2 regions of the Geobacillus sp. PLS 41 genome follow, and region 2 is predicted to be linked to the other one. Evidence: riboswitches for the same ligand, from Rfam matches in the RefSeq annotation. Region 2 holds a riboswitch; the other holds the start of a gene.
What was found. Region 2 has a riboswitch for S-adenosylmethionine ahead of mtnK (S-methyl-5-thioribose kinase). Riboswitches for the same ligand answer to the same signal wherever they lie in the genome.

Region 1: another riboswitch for S-adenosylmethionine. It lies ahead of ACVX3G_RS13595 (hypothetical protein); the one in region 2 lies ahead of mtnK (S-methyl-5-thioribose kinase).

Annotation. Positions count from the first base shown of each region.
Region 1 is NZ_CM151395.1:2,716,256-2,725,736, forward strand. It holds partial or broken gene hutU (urocanate hydratase) at 1-1,637, opposite strand, end outside; gene ACVX3G_RS13570 (helix-turn-helix domain-containing protein) at 1,806-3,287, opposite strand; gene hutG (formimidoylglutamase) at 3,292-4,260, opposite strand; gene ACVX3G_RS13580 (PaaI family thioesterase) at 4,402-4,818, shown strand; gene ACVX3G_RS13585 (PaaI family thioesterase) at 5,174-5,656, opposite strand; gene ACVX3G_RS13590 (VOC family protein) at 5,837-6,220, opposite strand; gene ACVX3G_RS13595 (hypothetical protein) at 6,237-6,593, opposite strand; SAM riboswitch class I at 6,644-6,748, opposite strand; gene opp4A (oligopeptide ABC transporter substrate-binding protein) at 6,799-8,583, opposite strand; gene ACVX3G_RS13605 (ABC transporter permease) at 8,597-9,481, opposite strand, start outside.
Region 2 is NZ_CM151395.1:3,101,114-3,110,594, forward strand. It holds gene ACVX3G_RS15520 (carbon-nitrogen family hydrolase) at 14-826, shown strand; SAM riboswitch class I at 921-1,089, shown strand; gene mtnK (S-methyl-5-thioribose kinase) at 1,230-2,420, shown strand; gene mtnA (S-methyl-5-thioribose-1-phosphate isomerase) at 2,503-3,570, shown strand; gene ACVX3G_RS15535 (sugar ABC transporter substrate-binding protein) at 3,557-4,720, shown strand; gene ACVX3G_RS15540 (sugar ABC transporter ATP-binding protein) at 4,717-6,267, shown strand; gene ACVX3G_RS15545 (ABC transporter permease) at 6,209-7,222, shown strand; gene ACVX3G_RS15550 (methylated-DNA--[protein]-cysteine S-methyltransferase) at 7,372-7,866, opposite strand; gene ACVX3G_RS15555 (PAS domain-containing sensor histidine kinase) at 7,856-9,481, opposite strand, start outside.

The DNA of each region.
Region 1 (9,481 bases), 380 kb from region 2:
CGATGCCTTTTTCTTTCGCTGTCCGAATGGCGAGCTCATACCCAGCGTCGGCGTGGCGGACCACACCAAGCCCCGGGTCGGTCGTCAACACGCGCTCCAGCCGTTTTTCCGCCTCTTTCGTGCCGTCGGCGACAATGACCATGCCGGCGTGAATGGAGTAGCCCATGCCGACGCCGCCGCCGTGGTGAACCGACACCCAGCTTGCGCCGCCGACCGCATTCAACAGCGCGTTTAAAATCGGCCAGTCGGCGATGGCGTCGCTTCCGTCTTTCATTCCTTCCGTCTCCCGGTTCGGCGAAGCAACGGAGCCCGAATCCAAATGATCGCGACCGATGACGATCGGCGCTTTCAGCTCGCCTTTGGCCACCATGTCGTTGATGATTTTCCCGAACTTCGCCCGCTCGCCGTAGCCGAGCCAACAAATGCGCGCCGGCAGCCCTTGGAACTTAATGCGTTTTTGCGCCATGCGAATCCAATGGCAAAGACGCTCATTGTCGCTGAATTCACGCAAAATGACTTCATCGGTTTTATAAATGTCTTCCGGGTCGCCGGATAATGCCACCCAGCGGAACGGCCCTTTTCCTTCGCAAAAGAGCGGACGGATGTAGGCCGGCACAAAACCCGGGAAGGAAAAGGCGTCGTCCACCCCTTCGTCTTTTGCCACTTGGCGGATGTTGTTGCCGTAATCAAACGTCACCGCCCCTTGCTTTTGCATCGCCAGCATCGCTCGAACATGCGCGGCGATCGACTGTTTTGCACGGGCGATGTACTGCTTCGGATCGCGCGCCCTGAGTTCGGCGGCCTCATCAAGCGTAAGGCCAGCCGGGATGTAGCCGTTTAACGGATCGTGGGCGGACGTTTGATCGGTCAAGACGTCCGGAACAAAGCCCATTTCGACGAGACGCGGCAACACTTCAGCCGCATTGCCGACAAGGCCGATCGACAGCGCTTTTTTTCTCTTCCTTCGCTTGTTTCGCCATCTCGAGCGCCGCGTCTAGGCTGTCGGTCATCGTATCCAAGTAATTCGTGTCAATGCGGCGCTGGATGCGGGCCGGATCGACTTCGATGGCGAGGCAGACGCCGCCGTTCATCGTCACGGCGAGCGGCTGCGCCCCGCCCATGCCGCCAAGGCCGGCGGTTAGCGTGATCGTCCCGGCCAGCGTGCCGCCAAAGTGCTGGCGCGCCACTTCGGCAAACGTTTCATACGTCCCTTGGACGATCCCTTGGCTGCCGATGTAAATCCAGCTCCCGGCCGTCATTTGTCCGTACATGATCAACCCTTTTTTGTCAAGTTCGTGGAAATGGTCCCACGTCGCCCATGCGGGCACGAGGTTGGAGTTGGCGATCAGCACGCGAGGGGCGTCCGGATGCGTGCGAAACACCGCCACCGGCTTGCCGGATTGAATGAGCAACGTTTCATCGTTTTCTAAACGAAGAAGGGTGTCCACAATCGCCTCGTAACATTCCCAGTTGCGCGCCGCCTTGCCGATGCCGCCGTAGACGATCAACTCATCCGGCCGCTCGGCGACATCGGGATGCAAATTGTTGTTCAGCATCCGCAGCGCCGCTTCTTGAATCCATCCTTTCGCCCGCCGCTCGGTGCCCGCAAACGGGCGTACGGTCCGTTTTTCTGCCATCGTCATCCTCTCCTTTTTCCTCTTTGCTTTTTATTGTAAGGAAGCCAAGAGGATGGAGATAGATTCTCGTCTTTTCAAGATGATCCATTTTTTTTGAAATTTCTTTTTTCTTTTCGCTTCATCTATCCATTTCTTTTGATATATGTTCATTTCTTTTGAAAAAACCGCCTACCGCGGTGATGACGGTTTCAGCCGTTGTTCATCGCGGTAGGCGGTCGGCGTCTGGTTCAGTTCGGCTTTAAAGACGCGCATCAAATAATGGGCGGTGCGAAACCCGGTTTGTTCGGCGATTTCTTTAATCGACAAATCCGTCTGCCGAAGCAGCCGTTTCGCTTCCTCAAGCCGCCGGTTGGTCAGCCACTGGCGAAACGTCACGCCGCGCTTTTTCGACAACAAATGGCTGAAATACGCGGGGCTGCGCCCGGCGGCGGCCGCGACCCGCTCAAGCGTGAGCGACGGATCGCGAAAATGCGCCTCCATATAGCGGAGGCCGCGCTCCACGGCGTCGACGCGCGCGTCTTCCTCGGCCTGCTTGGCCTCATGGAACAATCGATATAAAAATAAAATCAATTCTTGAACGATGCGATACAAGACGGGATTGTACAAAATGTCTTGAAAAATGCGCATATACTCCCGCTCGGTTCCGCCGCGGTCAAGGCCGTATGTTTTCATAAACCGGCGGATTTGCGCCAAGATGCTCGTCAGCCGCGTCCGCACCATCTCCGGGCTCGGAAACGGCGGCTTCCAATGGGAGAATTCGCGCCGCAGCCATCGCTTCACCCCTTCATGGTCGAACCGCTCGAGCATCTCGATCCATTGCCGCTGCTCCTCCGGCGTCAAAAACGGATCGAGCTCACGCCACTGTTCGTATTCCGAAGCGGGAGCGATCACTTGGCGATAGCCAATGAAAAACGTCGTCTCCAGCAACCGGCGGGCCGCTTGGTATTGCCCGCGCACCGTTTTCCGACCATCAGGCGGCATCACGACAACCGCGAGCGGCTCATGATGCTCCTCTTCCCAATCGCGCAACAGCTTCCACGCCTCTTCTTTCCCGTCGCCCGGCAAATCGGGAAGCAGGCAAACCGCCATATGGGTGAGCGGCAATACGCGCGCCCGTCCGCGAAACGGATAGCTCGTTAAAAAGCGGATCACTTCTCGAGACAAGGCAGGCTGTTCCGCCTGCACAAGCCATACATGGGTGGAAGCTGCGGCGGGGTCATCGTAAAATAATGCGCGGTAGTCGTCATGGCCGTCAAAACCCGCTGTCAGGCTCGAGCGGCTGTTGGAGGAAAGCGAAACCGCCGTCCTCAACGCTTGTTTCAGCTTGGCGGGCTCAAGCGGCTTCACAAGCAAATCGACGCATTGCCAGTCGATGGCTTGTTTCGCCCGCGCAAACGTCGCCTCGGCCGTTGCGGCAATCACGCGTTGGCAAAACAAGCGGACGTGGGATGTCGCCTTCGACCATCGTTCATACGGAATCATATCCAGTTCGACGTACAATAGCTCCGGCGCCTCCCGCTCAAGAAACGCCATCATCTCCTCGACCGTAGCCGCCGTATATACTTGCTCAATCGGCAAGGAATACGCGGAAACGAGCCAGCGGATCGCTTCTCGTTCCTTGTCGTCCCGTTCGGCAATGACCAATTTCACGTTCTCACCGCCTTGGCTGCAAGCGTCGAAAATGAAGGAGCGCTTCCATGCAAAAGGCGGCGGCCAACGCCACCGTTTTTCCGCCTTCATCCCAGAGTGGATTGACTTCGCAAAGATCGACGCTGATCGTTTTCGGATGAGAAACGATTCGGCGGACGAGAGCGCGCACTAGCGACGGAGCGAGTCCAAACGGCGACGGCGCGCTCACCCCCGGCGCGGCAGCCGCGCTGATGGCGTCCATGCAAATGGTCAACATCACGGCATCGTGATGAGCGGCAAATTCCTCGATTTGTTCATAGGCGGCCTCGATCGGCCCTGCGGTCAGCTCGTCTTCAAGCATGTACCGGCAGCCGTACGTCTCGGCCGCCGCAAACAGCGCCGCCGTGTTGCCAAGCCGCTGAATGCCGAGGCAGAAGTAACGGACCCGTTCGTCTTGATCCAATATTTGCCGAAACATCGTCCCGGACGTCGGCCCGTCATCGTACGGGCGCAAGTCGAAATGGGCGTCAATGTTGAGGATGCCAAGGCGGGCTTCGGGCCCGAGCGCTTCGCGAACGCCCAAGTAATGGCCGTACGCCGTCTCATGGCCGCCGCCGATCACGATAGACGCCATCCCGTTTTTCAGCAGGCGGGCGACCGCCTTCCCAAGTTCAGTCTGGCTTTGTTCGAGCCGTTCATCGACGCAAACGACATCGCCTGCGTCATAGACAACGACCCCTTCCGGAAGATGCCAAGGCAGCCGGGCCAGCGCCGCTTTGACGGCGGCCGGCGCCTCTTTCGCCCCTTGGCGGCCTTGGTTGCGGCGCACTCCTTCGTCGCACGCAAACCCGATGAATGCCGCCGCTCGTTCCACCGTCTCCAATGGCTGCGACAAATCGAGCAAGCGAATGCGCTGATGAAGACGAAACGCCTGCTCATCGCTCACGCTGTCAATCCGTCCCGTCCAACGGCCGGCGTCTGGCGGTTGATACATGAGACCATCTCCTTTCCATCATCAGCTGCTTGTTTCTTTCGCCACAGCTTTGCCGTTCTCCTCCTCATGCACGCGAAAAGAGGAAATCGCCGCCGTTTGGCGAATAAAAAAACATGATTGACAACAGAAAGGGTGTTCCACATGAAGCCAATGACCAACTTGCACGCTGTCATCGCCGGTCAAAGCGCGCCGCCCCCATGCGACGAAACGCTCGGCGTCCGCCTGACGGAAGCCCGAGACGGCTATGCGAAAGGCGTATGGACGATCAGCGAATCGCTGCTCAACGGCAACGGGGTGATTATGGGCGGGTTCGTCGGGGCGGCGGCGGACATTCTCATGGCGTATGCGGTGACGACCTTGCTTCGCGATGACCAAATGCACGCCTCCATCAACTTGCAGACGACGTTTCACCGCCCAGCGGTGGCTGGAGAAGCCGAAATCGAGGCGCGGGTGGAAAAGTTCGGGAAAACCGTCGCCTATGTAACCGCCATCGTGCGGCAAAACGGCAAAGAGGTGGCGAGCGCCACGTCGTCGGTGCTGATCATGGACAAACCGTGAAGGTGATGGATCTCCAAAAGGCGTTTTTGCGCATGCTCGTTCTCCTTGGATTCGACGAGGCCAAACAGCAGCTGCTGTTGTTGTTTTGAAACGCATGGAAAGCGATGATCAGAGGAATCCGAGAAAACCGGCGAAAAACGATGATGTTCGCCAAATCGGTGGTTTTGTTGAAAAAGGAGAACCAATTTCACAAGGTTTCCCCACTTGAGAAGAGGCGTTGTCGAGTTGCCTTTTTCATGACATCATCAGTCCTCAATGGCGAAACGAGGTGAGGCGCAGCCGTTTTCGACCAGTTGCCAAGCGCCGGAGAAAGCGCTGTCAAAAACAGCCGCTCTCCGGCGCCTTTTGTTGCTTGTTACCCACGGACAAACGTTTTCGGCATTACGACGGCGACGACTTGCCCGCGGGCGCACAGTTCGCCGTTGGCGAACACTTCGGTGTCCACTTTCCATTTTTTCGGATGAATCTCCGTCACAGTGCCGACGGCGACAAGCGGCACTCCATGCGGCGTCGGCTTGACGAAATCGACGTGAAGCGACGCAGTGACAAAGCGCGGCGGCGTTTCCCCGCTCCCTGGTTCATGGCCGTTTTTCCGATGCAAGGCAAGCGCCGCTGAACCGGTGCCGTGGCAATCAATGAGCGAGGCGATCAGCCCGCCGTACACAAACCCTGGAATCGCCGTATGTTCCGGACGCGGCGTATACACCGTCACCGTTTTGTCGCCCCGCCACCCGGTGCGGAAATGGTGGCCTTGTTCATTCAGACGCCCGCAGCCGTAGCACCAGGCGAATTCATCAGGGTAGTCGTCTTGAATCGCGTGCACGATCATTTCTTCCACGTCATCCTCCCCCTCTCTTTTTCTAGTATACCATTGAATCGAGAAGACGACGACTCCTACATGGACGGTTGTTGTCTAGCGGCAGGCAAGGCCATACGAAGAAAAATGGAACGAAGCGCCAATCGCCAGACGGCAAATTCATAGGCGGCCCAAACAGCTGGCCGCCTAGCGTGACGCCATTTATCGAGCAGGCTCGTAAAACTCGATCCATTCGCCGTCGGGCCCGAGGAAGAACAAATATTTGGCCCCGTTCGGAAGTGTCGTTATTTCTTCCCACACAAGCGGCACACCGAGCGACTGAAGCCGTTCTTTCTCCTGCTCAATGCCTTCCACCGTAAACGCCACATGGTGCACTTTTCCTTCCGTCGGCAAATCCGGATTGTATCCTTCGATCAGCTCGACAATGATCGAGCCGCCAATCCCTAAAAACGCCAATTTCATCGTGCCGTTCGTATGAATCATTTCGTCGAGCAGCTCCAAGCCGACAACATTTTGATAAAACTCTTTCGATGCCTCGATGTCTTTCACTTGAATGCCGACATGTTCAAATTTTTTGACTGCCATTCGTCCCTCTTCCTTTCTATGACTCAGTTAACCATACTGCTTGTAAATACGGCGTCATCTGCATCGGGAAAATCCCTTTTTTCCCAAGCTCTGTCCATATGTAGCGGTCAAGGGCGTACGGTCCGTCCGCCTTCCATTCGTCCGCCTCACTGTTGGTCAACAACAACGAAAAGGCTGTTCCTTGCGCTTCCCCATACAAATGAACGTATCCGTCCCCACGGTCGACATGCACCGCCGCCTTAGGGTCAAACCGGATGAGCTCCGCCTGCACACAGCGCATGACACAAACGGCGAACGCTGCGGCAGGGAGATGAGCGGCCATGCAAGCGCGGAGCGAAACCGCCTCCTCCACTGTTTCTCCTTCACCTCCCATCGACAAAAACCCCCTTCGCCTCGGAATGATGCGAAAGGGGCCATGAGCCGTTCTTATCATCCAAAGCGAAACCGCTTTGCGGGTGTTAGCACCTTGCCTGCGGCAGGTTGCTGTGGGGTCATCAAGCCCGTTCTCTCGCCCACTCTTGATAAGACGTATGCAATTTATCTTCTATCTTATCATACATCATCAAAGGCAACAATCGTCATTGTTCGACTTCCGGTTGCTCGGACGTGACGCCGACATCTTTCCACGTCAGTTTCGAGCCCGGATCGACCGTGAAGTTGGCGACGCGGTTGTTGACGGCATAAATGGCCGAACGATACAACGTCGGGATGACCGGCACTTCTTCGTTCATCAGCTTTTGCCATTCACTGTAAATTTTCCGACGATATTCTTTGTCAAACGCCTGTTCGGAATGGCCTTTTTCCAACAGTTCATCGTTTTTCTCATTCACCCAGCGCGAGTAGTTGAACATGACGTTGCGGCCGTACAATCCGTACGGGTCGACGTCCGTTCCCGTTGCCCAAGCGGCGGCGTAGACATCCACTTTCGGATCGTCTTTTTCGACCATATCGTAGAAGGAGTTGAACTCCGCCAAGCGTCCGTCTACAAGCTGAACATCGAGGCCCACATCTTTCCAGCATTGCATATAAAATTTGGCCAGCGGTTCAGCGATGTCCCCACCGCTCATCGCCAAGAAGTTGATCTTGAATTTTTTGCCGTTTGGATCTTCGCGGAGGCCATCGCCATCCACATCTTTATATCCCGCTTCATCCAGCAATTGTTTCGCTTTTTCCGGATTGTACGTATATCCTTTGATGGAGCTGTCATGATAGCCCGGGAACGACGGCGGAATGAGCGTGTTCGCCGGGAAGCGCAAGCCATGATACAGGCGGTCAGCCACCTCTTGGTTGTTGATGGCATACGCCATCGCTTGGCGCAGTTTTTTGTTTTGGAATTTCGGATTGTCCATTACGTTTTCCTGCTTTTTCGCATCCCAATGGCCGAGTTTAAAGCCGATATAGTTGTACGCCAAATCCACTCTACCGATAAACTGAATGTTTTTCGTCCCTTTCGCGTTCAAATATTGGTCAGTCGGGAACTCAGCGACGTCAATTTCGCCTTTTTTCAGCGCTTGCAGGACGACTTGCGGGCTGACGACTTTCAAAATGACGCCTTCCAAGTTCGGTTTGCCAGCCCAGTAGTCATCATTGCGAACAAACTCTACCGACTCGCCCGGAACGATTTTCTTCACTTTAAACGGACCGAACCCGATCGGGTTTTTCCGGATTTTATCCGATTTCGCCAAGTCTTTGATCGGAATGTCTTTCAAGTAATGCTTCGGCAGCGGATACGCCCAAATGCCGGTCAACACCGACGGATTGGCCTGTTTCCATGTGATCGTCAACGTCTTTTTGTCGATGACTTTAATGCCGGAAATTTTATCCGCTTTGCCGCTGTGATATTCTTCCATCCCGACGATCCCTTGGATGAGCGCATCGCCATAGCGGACGCCGGTGTAATCTTTATGGCCGATGACCAAATACGCATACTCCAAGTCTTCAGCGGTCACCGGCTGGCCGTCATGCCAATTCACATTGTCTTTAATATGGATTGTCATCGTCTTTTTATCATCCGACAACTCATACGTGGCAGCCCCATCATTTGTAATTTCATAGTCACCGTTCGTCCGGAAAAGCGACTCGTCAAAAAATTGCAAAATCTCTGCGTCGGGCGCTCCGGTGTAGAATGCATAGCTGAGCGTCCCTTCAAACGGCGTATCGGACACAAGGCCGTATTTCAACACGCCGCCGTCGATGATTTTCCCGTCGTTTTTCACCGTCATCGGGAATTTGCTGATGTCTTCCTTCTGAGCCGCCGGTTTTTCGTTATTGTTGCCCTTTCCGCTCGTTGTGTCGGATTTGCCCGTGCACCCGGCGAGCACGAGCAAGAGCGCGGCGAGAGCCGCCAGCCATTTTCTCTTCACATTTTCTTCCCCCTTATCCTAGTCGTTGTCTTGCATCAGCCGCACGTTTCAGCGCTTGGCCGATGAAATTTATGCACAGCATCATCACTAAAATAAGCAATGACGCAGGCAACCAAACCCACCATTTGTTTTGCAAAACATCCGGGTTGGTCGCATAGCTGACCAACGTCCCTAAGCTCGGCGTGCTCTCCGGCAGCCCGAAGCCAAGATACGTGAGCCCGGACTCGATGCCGATGTTGCCCGCCAAATTTAACGTCAAATTGACGATAATGATCGAGCTGAGGTTGGGCAAAATTTGAAAAATAATGATTTTCCAATCTGGCGTGCCGAGCGTTTTTGACGCGCTGACATAATCCAGCTCGCGCTCGGCCAGCGTTTTGGCGCGGATCAGCCGGGCTTTGCCCGTCCACAAAAACGCGCTCATGATCAAAATGAACGTCAATACATTATATTTAGGCACAATGGCGACAAAAACAATAACGAGCATCAAAAACGGCAGAACGAGAATGAAATCGATGATGCGCATAATGACATTGTCAATCCAGCCGCCGAAATAGCCGGCCACCAATCCGACAATGAGGCCGATCGCCCCAGTGATGAGCGTAATGGCCAGTCCGATCGTAAACGAATTGCGGGCGCCGATGATGAGCTGGCCAAACACGTCGCGCCCTCCGTAGTCTGTGCCAAGCCAGTGTTCCGCTGACGGCGGAGAATAGATGGAAAGAAAATCCACTTTCACGATTTCCTCTTGATCCAAAAAGAGCGACACGCCATAGACGATCGACAAAAGGATTCCTAAAATGATGAGCGAACCAAGCGCGAGCCGATCCCGAACCACCTCCCGCCACATGATCGAAAAGGCGGAAGGGCTTTTCTCGATGTTCGCTCCGGCCGGCGT
Region 2 (9,481 bases):
GAGGTGAAAACTCATGACGATCCGCATCGCCTGCCTCCAGCTTGATATTGCATTTGGCGATCCAGCAAAAAACGAACAGCAAGCCGAACAGGCCGTGGAATCCGCTGCCAAAGACGGCGCTGACATCATCGTGCTGCCAGAGTTATGGACGACCGGCTACGATTTGACGCGCCTGGATGAAATTGCCGACGAAGGCGCCGAACGGGCGAAGGCGCTCGCTTCCCGATTGGCGCAAACGTACGGCGTCCATTTCGTCGCTGGTTCGGTCGCCAAAAAAACAGCCGCCGGCGTGACAAACACGATGATCGTGGCCGACCGCCATGGCCAAATCGTCGGCGAATACAGCAAACTCCATCTGTTCCAATTAATGGATGAACATTTGTATTTGCAGCCGGGAAGCAGCTTAGGCTTGTTTTCGCTCGACGGGCTTGCATGCGCCGGGGTCATTTGCTATGACATCCGCTTTCCGGAGTGGATTCGCGCCCATGCGTTGGCCGGAGCGGAAGTGCTGTTTGTCGTCGCCGAATGGCCGCTTCCCCGCCTGCACCATTGGCGGACGCTCTTGATGGCGCGGGCGATTGAAAACCAATGCTACGTCGTCGCCTGCAACCGGGCTGGCCGCGACCCGAACAACGTCTTTGCCGGCCATTCGCTCGTCATCGACCCATGGGGCGAAGTGATCGCCGAGGCGGACGAGAAGCCGGGCATTCTCTCGGCCGACATCGATCCCGCACTCGTTGCGGACGTCCGCGCACGCATCCCGGTGTTTGCCGACCGCCGGCCGCACGACTACGAAGCGGCAAAAAATTTTTTCAAAACGTATTGACAATCGATTGATCGACCATGTATCATTCGAATCAAACAACCAAACGATTGACAACATCGTGAAAATTGCAAAAACTGAATACGAGAAATCGGTACTCTTATCAAGAGTTGGCTGAGGGAATTGGCCCAATGAAGCCCAGCAACCGACCGTAATACTATCGTGAGATAGGGCGCACGCCAAGGGCGGCGCCGGAAGCGTCATGCTTCCGCAGGGCACGGTGCTAAGTCCAACAGAAAGACCGATGTCTTTCTGAAAGATAAGAGGCGCGAAGAACGAATGAATCTTCAAGCCTCTTTCCGTATGCGAAAGAGGCTTTTTCATTTGCCGGAAACGCCGAGATTTCAGCGCCGCGTCAGAACCGGCATTTGAAAACGAGCGAAATGAAAAAAGGGGGAACAAGGAAATGACCACTGTTCAAACATCGGTTTACGAACCGCTGACCGAACCGAAGGCGGTATCTCTCGCTGTCCGCCTCGGCCTATTCCGCGACGGAGCGCCGCTTGCCTGCCGCGAGATCGGCGACGGGAACTTGAACCTTGTTTTTCATATCGTCGATCAAGAAACGAAACAAGGCGTCATCATCAAACAAGCGTTGCCGTACGCCAAAGTGGTCGGCGAAAGCTGGCCGCTCACGTTAAAGCGCGCTGTCATTGAAAGCAACGCGCTGCGCACGTTTGCGAGCTACGTGCCGCAATACGTGCCGAAAGTCTACTATTCTGACGAATCGCTCGCCATTACGGTGATGGAAGACTTATCCCGTTTGCAAATCGCCCGCAAAGGGCTGATCGAAGGGAAAACGTATCCGCTTTTGTCCCAGCATATCGGCGAGTTTGTCGCCAAAACGGCATTTTATACGTCTGACTTCGGCATGAACCAGCAAGAGAAAAAGAAATTGGCGCAAAGCTTCGTCAATCCGGAACTGTGCAAAATTACCGAAGACCTCGTCTTCACCGACCCGTTTTTTGACCACGAAACGAACAACTTTGAAGACGAATTGCGCCCAGACGTTGAAGCGCTTTGGCGCGATGACCGACTCCACCTAGAAGCAGCAAAGCTGAAGCGCAAGTTTTTAACCGAAGCCGATGTGCTCTTGCATGGCGATTTGCATACCGGCAGCATTTTCGTAAGCGCCGACGAAACGAAAGTGATCGACCCAGAATTCGCCTTTTACGGTCCGATCGGGTTTGACCTTGGCCAATTTTTCGCCAATTTGCTGTTAAATGCGTTGTCCCGCTCTGAATTAGAGCGCCAACCGCTCTTTGACCACATCGACCGGACATGGGACGTCTTTGCGTCCGTGTTCTCAAACCTTTGGCGCACCGAGAGCGTGGAAACGTACGCCGCGACGCCGGGCTTGCTCGAGGACGTGCTCCGGCACGCGTTCATCGACGCCGTCGGCTTTGCCGGCTGCGAAGTCATCCGCCGGACGATCGGCCTCGCCCATGTGGCGGACCTTGACGGCATCGAGCACAAAGATGAACGGCTTGTTGCCAAACGGCATGCCCTCCGTCTCGGCCGCCGCTTGATCATTGAGCGCCGCGTGTTCACCGGAACGGAAGACTTCCGCCGCCTGTTTGCCGAAACGGAACAATAATGCCATACAATCGTCCGGGTCTCGACGCAAGCTGCGCGGCGCTGACCCGGACAAACCAAAAAAAAGAGAAAGGAAGATGGCGATGAGCACCTTTGCCATCCCACGCTCCGTTGAATGGCGCGAGACGCATGTGACGATTTTAAACCAGCAAAAGCTTCCATCCATCATCGAATATATCGACTTGCACACTCTGGAAGACGTCTATGAGGCGATTGCCACGCTGAAAGTGCGCGGCGCGCCGGCGATCGGCATCACCGCCGCCTATGGCCTGGCGCTTGCCGCTTTACGCTACGACACCGAATCGCTCGATGAATTCCGCCGTCGCTTGAAACGAGATCGTGACTACCTAGCCAGTGCCCGGCCGACTGCCGTCAACTTGTTTTGGGCGCTCGATCGGCTCGTCACCGCTGCGGCCGACGCCCTTTCCGTCAACGAGGCCAAAACGACGCTCGTCCACGAAGCGATTCGCATTCAAGTAGAAGACGAGGATGTGTGCCGCCGCATTGGCGAGCATGCCTTGTCGCTCTTCAGGCCCGGCGAGCGGGTGATGACGATTTGCAACGCCGGCTCGATCGCCACCGCCCGCTACGGAACGGCGCTCGCCCCGTTTTATTTGGCGAAAGAAAAAGGAATTGAACTATCCGTTTACGCTCTCGAGACGCGGCCGGTGTTGCAAGGGGCGCGCCTGACCGCTTGGGAACTGATGCAAGCGGGCGTTGATGTGACGCTCATCACCGACAACATGGCAGCGCAAGCGATCAAGGCGAAAGGCATTGGCGCCATCATCGTCGGCGCCGACCGGATCGCGCAAAACGGCGATACGGCGAACAAAATCGGCACGTTCGGCCTGGCCTTGCTCGCGAAGTCGTTTGACATTCCGTTTTACGTCGCTGCGCCGTTGTCCACGATCGATTTGACGACGAAAACAGGTGCGGACATCCCGATCGAAGAGCGCCATCCGGATGAAGTGACCCACATCGCCGGCGTGCGCATCGCCCCGGAAGGCGTCAACGTATACAATCCGGCGTTTGACGTAACGCCAAACGAACTCATTACCGCGATCATTACCGAAAAAGGCATCATTCGCGGCAATTACAACGCAACGCTGCCATCATTATTCACAAAGGAGGAGCAGCATGAAACGATTTAAGGCCTTATCGTTCCTTTCTCTTCTTTTCTTTGCCGTGTTCTCCGTCTTGGCCGGCTGCACGAACGAGCAAGACGCCGTGAGCTCTAAGCCGGCCAACGAAACGAAGCAAACGGCCATCCAAGGCGACACCGTCTCATCCAACAGCCAAACCGCATCGAGCAGCGAACAGGCGGCCATCCCGGAGAAGCTGAAAAAACCGGTGAAGATCGCCGCCATTATGCAACTGTCCATCGGCACGTTCTCATCGCAATACATCGCCGGCGTCAAAGAACAAGTGCAAAAATTCGGCGGCGAGGTGCAAATTTACAACGCCGACAACGATTTAACCAAAATGGCATCGTACGTTGAGACGGCCATTACACAAAATGTGGACGCCATTTTGCTTGACCACGGCCGCGCCGATGCGCTCGAAGGCCCGGTGAAAAAAGCCGTCGCCAAAGGCATTCCAGTTGTGGCGTTTGACAACGATTTGAACATTCCCGGCGTCACCGTCATCGACCAAGACGACTACAGCCTCGCCTGGAAAACATTAAAAACGCTCGCAGAAGACTTAAACGGGGAAGGCAACATCGTCACGATTTGGGTCGGCGGCTTTACCCCGATGGAACGCCGCCATGTCATTTATGACGCGTTCAAAAAACGCTATCCGAACATTAAAGAAATTGCCAAGTTTGGCACGGCGAGCGCCAACACAGCTTTGGACACACAAACGCAAATGGAAGCGATTTTGAAAAAATACCCGAACAAAGGCGACATTGACGCTGTCTTCGCAACTTGGGACGAGTTCGCCAAAGGGGCGACGCGCGCCATCGAGCAAGCTGGGCGCACGGAAATTAAAGTGTATGGCATCGATTTGAGCGATGAAGACTTGCAAATGATCCAAAAACCAAACAGCCCATGGGTGGCGACAACGGCGACCGACCCAGCCGAAGTCGGCCGCGTCCAAGTGCGGTTCGCGTATCAAAAAATCGCTGGAGAAAAAACGCCGAACATTTACTCGCTTGAGCCGCATTTAGTGAAACGGTCCGATCTTCCGGACAAACAAGTGTCGATGAATGAGCTTTCGCAATACATCCCGGGCTGGGGGCAATCCAATGTCGCCATCTCGCCGTGGATGAAAACGTTGGAAGCCCAGGTGAACAAAAAATGAACGGGTTGTCAATGCGGGGCATGGAAAAATCGTTTGGCGCCGTGCGCGTGCTCGACGGCGTGGACTTCGACGTTCGTCCTGGCGAAGTCCACGCCCTTTTAGGCATGAACGGCGCCGGCAAAAGCACGCTCATGAACATTTTGGCCGGCGCCATTCCGCCTGACGCTGGTACGATCACGATCGACGGTACGATATACACGTTTTCATCGCCGCGCGAAGCAAAACAAGCCGGCATCGGCCTCGTCGTTCAAGAAGTTGACACAGCGCTCTTTCCCGGCTTGCCGATTTACGAAAATGTAGCGGCGGACGAGTTCGTCCATGTGAAGCAACGGCCGATTCGCTCGCTGCGTCAAGAAAAAGAGCGGGCCGCCGCCCTGCTTCGCCGCGTCGGCCTGTCGTTGCCGCCGACGAAATTGGTTCGCGACTGCTCGCTCCATGAAAAGCAGCTGATTGTGCTCGCCAAAGTGCTGTCATCCAACGCGCGCTATATCATCCTAGACGAACCGACGGCCGCCTTAAGCGAGGCGGAAACAAGGCGTCTGTTTGCCATCATCGATGAACTGAAGCAGCAAGGCGTCGGCTTTATTTACATCTCTCATAAACTGAAAGAAGTTCAGGAGATCGCTGACCGGCTGACGATTTTGCGCGACGGCCGCGTCGTCTATCACGGAGGCGCCCGCAGCCTGCCGCTTGAGGACATCGTCCTTCATATGACTGGAACGAAGCGGACCGCCGCCGCGAAACAAGCACGCACATACAGAAGCGACATCGCGTTTGCCGCCCGCGGAATTTTGATCGACAAAACCGGGACAACAGTCGACCTATACGCCCACCGCGGCGAAATCGTCGGCATCGCTGGCCTCGTCGGCGCCGGCAAGACGGAGCTTGCCGAAAGCCTCATCGCCCACCGGAACACATCCGGCGAGTGGGAAATTGATGGCAGACGCTATGTGTTCTCATCGCCTTATGAAGCCATCGACGCCGGCCTTTGCCTCATCCCGGAAGAACGGCGCAAACAAGGGTTGTTTTTGCCCGAATCAGTGAAAACGAACTTGACCGTCCGCCTTCTTTCCCGCCTGTCGCGCTGGCAATGGATCAGCTGGGCGAAAGAAGCGGCTGAAGCCGACGGGCTCGTCCGCTCGCTAGGTGTTCATCCGCCGTCAAGCACCACCGTCGTTCGCCACTTGAGCGGCGGCAATCAACAAAAAGTCGTCATCGGCAAATGGCTCAACACAAACGCACGCGTCTTTTTGTTTGACGAACCGACCAAAGGGATCGACGTCCATGCGAAGCAAGAGGTGTTTTCCATCATTCGCTCCCTTGCCGATGAAGGAAAAACGGTGCTGTACTTTTCCAGCGAATTTCAAGAGCTGCTTGACATTTGCGACACCATCTACGTGATGGTCGACGGCCGGCTGCTCGCTCGCCTGCCGGCCGCTGAATTGACGTATGAACAGCTTGTTTACTATTGCAGCGGAGGTGAGATCCATGAGCCAGCCAGCCGTTTCCACAACGCCGTCGAAAAAAACGGCGCCGTCCATTCTTGAATGGTTGTATAAACACGGCACCTTGCTGGCCATTCTTGCCGTTATCGCCTACTTCGGCATCACGCAAGACCGATTTTTTACGTATGAAAACTTCAGTGACATTTTGCGGTCCATTTCGATCGTGACGCTCGTGGCAATCGGCATTACGTTTTCGCTCATCGTCGATGGCTTCGATTTGTCCGTCGGCTCGACGGTGAGCCTAGCGACGATCGCGAGCGCAGCGGCGCTCGTCCTGTACCGCCAAGAAATTTTCATCACCCTGCTCGTGCCGCTGTTGCTCGGCATTGCTGTCGGGCTCTTGAACTCGTTGTTGATCGTCAAATTCAAATTGCCCGATTTGCTCGCGACGTTGGCGACGATGTACGCCATTAACGGCGTGCAGCTCACCTATACGAAAGGGTTTTCGATCTACAACGACATGCCGCTGCCCGATGGCGGCACGGCGCCGGGCAAATTCATTCCTTCCTTTTTATTTATCGGCCAGGGAGAGCTGTTCGGCGTGCCGTTTTCGGTCTTGCTTATGCTGTTTGTCGTCATTGCCGCTCATCTGTTTTTAACGTACACGAAACCCGGCCGCCTCTTTTATTTGACCGGGGAAAACCGCGAGGCGGCAAGGCTCTCAGGCATCCCGGTCAACCGCTATCGGACATATGCATACGTCATCAGCGGGTTTTTTGCGGCCTTAGGCGGCATCGTCCTTGCCTCGCGCATCGGCACCGGGCAAGTGTCGGCCGGCGCCTCGCTTTTAATGGACAGCGTCGCCGCCGCCTACATCGGCTTTTCCGTCTTTGGCGCCGGCAAGCCGAACGTCATCGGCACATTGTTCGGCTCGATTTTAATGGGCGTGTTGCTGAACGGCTTGACGATGGCAAACGTTCCGTATTACGCCCAAGACATTATAAAAGGCGCCATTTTAGTCGGCGCCCTCGCCTTGTCGCATTGGCAAAAAAAATAACGCCCGATCTCTGCCCCCGTGGATGGCAATCCTCGGGGGCAGACGCGTTTTTCTAGGCAAGCCGTCAGCCTCTTTTTCCGCCTGCTTCATTGCAGCATCCGCATACAACGCCTTCCAAACCCTTTGCCTGTTCCACGAACGCAAGAGCGTCATCTACGTAAGCGGCGCTCAAGCTCCAACAGCTTCGCCTTCACATCGGTGCGGCTTCCAGCATAGCCAATGAGAGCGCCGTTTTTGCCGACAACGCGGTGGCACGGAACGAGAATCGACAGTTCATTCGCCCGGTTTGCCTGACCGACGGCGCGCACCGCTTTCGGGCGGCCGATTTGCGCGGCGATGTCAGCGTATGTCGCCGTCTCGCCGTACGGAATGCGGCAAAGCGCCGCCCACACCTCTTCTTGGAAGGCAGTTCCCTTCCACTTCAGCGGCAAGTCAAATGCTTGGCGTCGACCGTGGAAATACTCATCCAGCTGCCTAAGCGCGCGTTCAAGAAGCGGCGACCAGCTTTTGACAGCCGGATGTTCGCCGGCGAACGCGCGCCATTCTTCTGGAAACAGCTCGACTTTGACAATCGCGTCGCCGTCGGAGGCGATGTAAATGTCGCCGAGCAGCTCTGAGCGGTATACTGCATATTCAATCGTCATCGTCGTCCTCCCTTTCCATTCGTTCGATCGGCAGCGTGATATGGAACGTCGTGCCGACGCCGACTTCGCTTTCCACTTCAATTTTCCCTTGGTGCTCTTCTATGATTTTATAGCTGACCATCAAGCCGAGGCCGGTGCCGCGTTCTTTCGTCGTATAAAACGGCTCGCCAAGCTTTTTGATTTTATCTTTTGGAATGCCGCATCCTTGGTCGGTGATGGAGATGCGCACATAGCACCCGGCGCGGGTGATGCGCACCGTAATGTCCCCGCCTTTTGGCATCACTTCGATGGCGTTTTTCAAAATATTGATGAACACTTGCTTCAACTGATTCGGCTCGCAATACACCGGCGGCAGCCCGCGCTCGAAGTCGGCGATGATTTGCACGTTGTGCATCATCGCTTGGGCGCTGATCAAATCGATCGTGTCTTGCATAATTTTGCAGATATCATTTTGTTTGTACTGCACCGCCTGGGGCTTCGCCAAGACCAGAAACTCGGTGATGATCGACTCAATCCGTTTCAATTCCGACATAATGACATTAAAATACATCGAATAGTCGCCGTCAATGCTTCCTTGCAACAGCTGAATGAAACCCTTTAGCGCCGTCATCGGATTGCGGATTTCATGGGCGATGCCGGCGGCCAATTCCCCGACGACGTTGAGCGTATCCGACTTGCGCAACTGCAGCTCCATCTCCTTGCGCTCGGTCACATCGCGCAGCATCATCATCCCGACGCCGGGAATCACTTCCTTTTTCAGTGAAAACTCAATAATTCTCCCTTTTCCCTCGTCGAAAAATTCGACCTCGCCGCTCGCTTCGCCGGTGCGTTGGCATTGTTGAAGCAGCTTGTTGAGCTGGCGGCGCGCCCGCTCCGGAACGAGCTCGACCACCATTCGGCCAAGCAGCGCCTCCTTTTCGACGGAAAAAATGCCGCAGACAACCGGATTGGCGTCGATGATCCGATGCTTGGCATCCCAAAGCAAAATACCATCCATCGCATGATCGAAAATGCTCCGGAACTTTTGCTCGCTTTCGCGCAGCTCGCGCTCGATTTTCCGCCGCTCGCTCACATTGCGGAAAATCGTCAAGTGGTACCCGTCGATCGCTCCTTTTTTCATGGTGAACTCGAGCTGCTTATCCTCACCGTTCGGCATATGAAACGTCAGCTCGTCACGGATTTCCCCTTTGCGCCGGAACTCGCTGAAAATGCGTTTCACCTTTTCGTCCCCATAGTCGACAAAATCAAACAAATTGCGGCGCACAAGCAAATTCAAGGGCAGCTCAAACGTCCGGCTCGCCGCCGGATTGGCGTTCAATATGTAGCCAAAATCGTCCCAAATGAGGATCGCCTCATGCGCTTGTTCGAAAATAGCCCGGAACCGTTCTTCGCTTTTTTGCAACTTGATTTCCATATTTTTTCTTTCTGTCACATCGCGCATAATGGCCATGTAAAACCCGCTATAGACGTTGGAAGTCGCCGTCAGCTCAAACATTTTCACCGTTCCGTCCGGGCGGACAAGCGACAACTCGCCTTTGGCCGTTCCCTTTTCTTTCACTTCCGCGAGCAGCCGAGCGAACTCATTGGCGCATTCGCGGGCGACGAACTGCTGAAA